2 regions of the Stenotrophomonas sp. PUT21 genome follow, and region 2 is predicted to be linked to the other one. Evidence: riboswitches for the same ligand, from Rfam matches in the RefSeq annotation. Region 2 holds a riboswitch; the other holds the start of a gene.

Region 1 (2,447 bases), 660 kb from region 2:
CAGGCGGCCCGGCATCGAGCGCTTGTACGCGTCGCGGCAGGCCATGAAGGCGGCATGCGGACCGCCGAAGCCGAACGGCACGCCGAAACGCTGCGAGTTGCCGACCACGATGTCCGCGCCCCATTCGCCGGGGGCGGCGATCAGGGTCAATGCAAGCAGATCGGTGGCCACCGCGACCAGGCCGCCACGGGCGTGCACGGCATCGGCCAGCGCCTTGTAGTCGCCGATATGGCCGAAGGTGTCCGGGTACTGCAGCAGCACGCCGTAGGCCTCGGCTTCCATCGCCTCGGCCGGGGTGCCCACGCGCAGCACGATGCCCATCGGCTCGGCGCGGGTGCGCAGCAGTTCCAGCGTCTGCGGGTGCACGGCGTCGTGCACGAAGAAGGTATCGGACTTGGACTTGGCCGAACGCTTGGCCAGGGTCATCGCTTCGGCGGCGGCGGTGGCTTCATCCAGCAGCGAGGCGTTGGCGATCTCCATGCCGGTCAGGTCCGCGCACAGGGTCTGGAAGTTGATCAGTGCTTCCATGCGGCCCTGCGAAATCTCGGCCTGGTACGGGGTGTAGGCGGTGTACCACGCCGGGTTTTCCAGCACATTGCGCAGGATGACGTTCGGGGTGAGCGTGCCGTAGTAGCCCTGGCCGATGAAGGTGCGGAACACCTGGTTCTTGTCGGCGATGGCGCGGATCTTGGCCAGTGCCTGCACTTCGGTCAGCGATTCGGGCAGGGCCAGCGGGGCCGGCGACTTGATCCCGGCCGGGACGATCGCATCGGTCAGCGCGTCCAGCGAGGTGTGGCCGACCACGTCGAGCATCTGCGCGATTTCGGCGTCGTTGGGGCCGATGTGGCGTTCGACGAACGCGTGGCTGTGTTCAAGCTCGCGCAGGGTAGGGGTGTTCTGGGACATGGCTGGCATCTCGGAGAGTGGGCACGCACGTTCGGAAGGCGGCCGGGCCAGGGCGCGTCGCGGGCGACAGCGATCCACCGGACCTTGCGGTCTTCCTGGGTGCCCCTCTGTCCTTTTGCCTGAGAGTTTGGAAGCGCGCATCGGCGTGCTTCGTGCCCCTTCGGCGCCGGCACTCGCCGGTCTCTCCAGAGTTTTGGTACGGGTGGTATCGGGCCTGAGCGATTACGGGCGTTGCGCCTTCGGCAGCGGGTGTCCGCTTCTCCCACCATGTAGCCAGGCGATTATAGCCCAGCGCTTTCGGCCACTGGGCCTTTCCGGCACATGAATACGGGGCCGCGCAGCGCCGGGAAAGCGCGCCCGGGCATGGTGCCGGGGGCGGCAAAGGCCTATGATCACTGGATCCTCGTATTCATCTGGCGCCGCCCGTTCCGGGCCAGGCGCCCGCCGTGCAGTGCGCATGGCCGCTGACGGAAGCCCGCATGACGCCCGCCTCACCCTCGACCCGCCGTCTGGCCCTGCTGCTCGCAGGCCTGGCGATGTTCGGTCCGTTCTCGATCGACACCATATTCCCGGCCTTCCTGCTGTTGGGCGACCGCATGCAGGTGGACCAGGTCGCAGTGCAGCAGACCATCAGCGTCTACCTGCTGTTCTATGGCCTGATGAGCCTGGCGCACGGCCCGCTGTCGGATGCGTTCGGCCGCAAGCGGGTGATCATCGGCGGGCTGGTGCTGTTCATCGGTGCCTCGATCGGCTGCGCGCTGTCGCGCGACATGACCACGTTGCTCGTGTTCCGTGCGCTGCAGGGCGTGACGGCCGGTGTCGGCGTGATCGTCGGCCGCGCGGTGATCCGCGATCTGTACCACGGTGCCGACGCGCAGCGGTTGATGAGCCAGGTATCGATGATCTTCGGCGTCGCCCCGGCGATTGCGCCGATCATCGGCGGCTGGATCCTGCTCGGCGGGGGCGACTGGCCGCTGATCTTCTGGTTCTTGGTGCTGTTCGGCGTGGTCCTGCTGCTGGCCACGGGCAAGTGGCTGCCGGAAACCCACCCGGAGGAAGCACGCACGCCGCTGTCGATGCGTGAGCTGCTGCGCAGCTATGCGCGCATGGGCTCCAACCCGCGCCTGTTGCGCCTGGCCGCGGCCGGTGCGTTCAACTTCTCCGGCATCTTCCTGTACATCGCCTCCGCGCCGGTGTTCGTGATGCAGCACCTGCAGCTGGGTGAGGGCGGCTTTGCGTGGTTGTTCATTCCCACCATCGGCGGCATGACGGTCGGTTCGTTCCTGTCCGGCCGCATGGCCGGGCGGATCGTGCCGCAGCGGCAGATCGCGATCGGCTTTGCATTGTGCGCGGTTTCGGCGCTGCTGAACTTCGGCTATGTCGTGTCGGTGCCGCAGATCGCGCTGCCGTGGGCGGTGATGCCGATCTTCCTGGGCGGTGTCGGCATGGCGCTGATCTTCCCGATCCTGGCGCTGGCCGTGCTGGACATGTATCCGCACCAGCGCGGCCTGGCCTCGTCCATGCAGATGTTCATCCAGCTG
Region 2 (2,447 bases):
TCGGCTGCGGACCACCGGACGGGCCGGCGGGAGCGGGCGAGAGCAGTTTCCATGCGGCGATCGCGGCCAGGCCGACAGCGGCGGCGATCAACAGCGGTTTGACGACACGACGGCGAGACGACGGGGGCGTTGAAGCGGACATACGCATCCTGCGCACCCTCCACCGGAGCAGTGCGTCCATGGGGACCGGCCGAGTGCGGCAGGTCAACGGGGGAGAGGGTGTCTGGCGGGGCAGCGGGTGGAACACCGCCGCGTGGCTGGATGCCGTTCGAATGGAACGGGAGCGCCATGATACAGGGCCAGGCCGCTCAAGCTCCCGTGACCTTGGTCATGCCCGCGGGTGCGTCAATGCACCTCGTCGCGGTACACGAACTTCGGCATTTCCCATTTGAAGTGGATCGCCAGCAGGCGCAGCAGGAAGCCGCCGCCCAGGCACCACAGCGTGGCCGCGTTGAGCGATACGCCGAGTTCCAGCAGGGTCAGGTAGGCCGCACCGGTGAGCAGGGTGATCACCGCATACAGTTCCTTCTGGAAGATCAGCGGCACCTCGTTGCACAGCACATCGCGCAGCACGCCGCCGAACGCACCGGTCAGCATGCCGGCGATCAGGATGATCGGTACGGTATGCCCGCCCTCGCGCGCGACCGCGCAGCCGATCAGGGTGAACGCGATCAGGCCCAGGCCATCGAGCACCAGGAAGGTGCGCCGGAAGTGGTGCATCCAGCGTGCTACCCAGGTGGCGATCAGCGCGGCGCAGATGGTGAAGCCCAGGTACTCCGGGTGCTTCACCCAGCCCAGCGGGTAATGGCCGAGCACGATGTCGCGCAGCGACCCACCGCCGAGTGCGGTGACGCAGGCGATGATGACAACGCCGAACAGGTCCATGCGGCGGCGGCCGGCCGACAGCGCGCCGGTCATGGCTTCGGCCGAGATGGCGATGAGGTAGATCAGGGAGAGCAGCATGGGGGTGGCTCCGGGAAACACGTCAGGCGGGGACGGAAACGCACACGCATCACGCCTGCGCCGCTGCACTGTCGTGGGGTGGGATTCCGTTGCCGCTCCCGCTGTCCTTTTGCCTGAGAGTTCGGTGGCCAAGGCCACGTGCCCCTTCGGCGGGTCATTGAAGACCTCTCTCCAGATCGGCGTGTCGGATGCATGGTTGGTGGCGTATCGAGCCACCGGCCTGAGCGATTATGGGAGCCTGCGCCTTCGGCGGGCGCCAGCGCGGCGCCTCTCTCCTGCATCCGGGGCGGATTCTAGCAGCCGCCGGCCCCGCGCCGGGGGATAATCCCGGTATGCCCGCTGAACCTGCCCTCTGGTACCTGTACCTGCTTGAATGCCGCAACGGCAGCTATTACGCCGGCATCAGCAACGACGTGGAGGCACGTTTCCAGGCGCATCTGGCCGGCAAAGGGGCCAAATACACGCGCGCCAACCCGCCGGTGAAGGTGCTGGCGATGCGCGCCTACCCGGACCGGGCCGCGGCGTCGAAGGCCGAATGGCAGCTCAAGCGGCAACCGCGCGAGCGCAAGCTGGCGTGGCTGGCGCTGCCCGATCCCATGTAGCCCTGCGTGCTGGTTGTTCGGGCCTTCGTTGGCGGCATACCATCGACCCTCGTTCGTTGATCCGCTTGCCCAAGCCCTGGAGTGCCATGTCCCGCGATCTGTCGTTGTACCCGGAAGATGAGAATGGCGATGTGCTCTGGAACATGCTGCAGGATGGCGACGACCTGTCGATTCCGCGCGAGGTGGATTTCGCGCTGATCTTCCCGACCCAGGACGTGGCGATCGCCTTTGCCGTGCACCTGCTCAAGAACGAGCAGAAGGTGTCCTTGGCTGCCTACGAGGGCAACGACGAATACCCGTGGCAGGTGGTGGTGCATCCGCTGATGCTGCCGACCCACCAGAACATCTCGGGCTTCGAAGGGCTGCTCGCCAGCGAGGCGGTCTCCTACAGCGGCCAGGTCGATGGCTGGGGATGTCTGTCGCAGGGCTGAGTGGCCCATCCGTGTGGCAGCCCGGCGTGGCTGGCTGCCACCGTTGCGGCTCGACCGCTCAGGGCGTCGGCGGCCGCTTCGGCCGGCGATCGTCCTGCGCATCGCCGAAGATGATCCGCGCGCTGCGCTGGTAGCTCCAGTACGCCACTGCCCAGTTCAGCAGCACCACCACGCGGTTGCGGAAGCCGATCAGGAAGAACACGTGCGCGGCCAGCCAGAACCACCACGCCAGCACGCCGGAGAGCTGCAGGCGGCCGAGGTGGACGATCGCGGCCATGCGGCCGATGGTCGCCAGGTTGCCGAAGTCCTGGTACTTGAACGGGCCCGGCGCGGGCTTGCCGGCCAGGCGCGCCAGGATCGTGGTCGCCACGTGCTTGCCCATCTGCTTGGCTGCCGGGGCGACGCCGGGTACCGGCTTGCCATCGGCCTGGGTCACTGCGGCCAGATCCCC

Evidence for each region. Region 2 has a riboswitch for glycine ahead of ACTT2I_RS15810 (trimeric intracellular cation channel family protein). Riboswitches for the same ligand answer to the same signal wherever they lie in the genome.
Region 1: it holds a riboswitch for glycine, as region 2 does, so the genes downstream of both, gcvP (aminomethyl-transferring glycine dehydrogenase) here and ACTT2I_RS15810 (trimeric intracellular cation channel family protein) in region 2, are expected to answer to the same signal.

The regions. Positions count from the first base shown of each region.
Region 1 is NZ_CP197645.1:2,820,392-2,822,838, reverse strand. It holds gene gcvP (aminomethyl-transferring glycine dehydrogenase) at 1-915, opposite strand, end outside; glycine riboswitch at 1,004-1,105, opposite strand; gene ACTT2I_RS12965 (multidrug effflux MFS transporter) at 1,386-2,447, shown strand, end outside.
Region 2 is NZ_CP197645.1:3,484,278-3,486,724, reverse strand. It holds gene ACTT2I_RS15815 (MdtA/MuxA family multidrug efflux RND transporter periplasmic adaptor subunit) at 1-142, opposite strand, end outside; gene ACTT2I_RS15810 (trimeric intracellular cation channel family protein) at 346-963, opposite strand; glycine riboswitch at 1,057-1,148, opposite strand; glycine riboswitch at 1,169-1,251, opposite strand; gene ACTT2I_RS15805 (GIY-YIG nuclease family protein) at 1,296-1,565, shown strand; gene ACTT2I_RS15800 (ribonuclease E inhibitor RraB) at 1,652-1,996, shown strand; gene ACTT2I_RS15795 (NAD(P)/FAD-dependent oxidoreductase) at 2,055-2,447, opposite strand, start outside.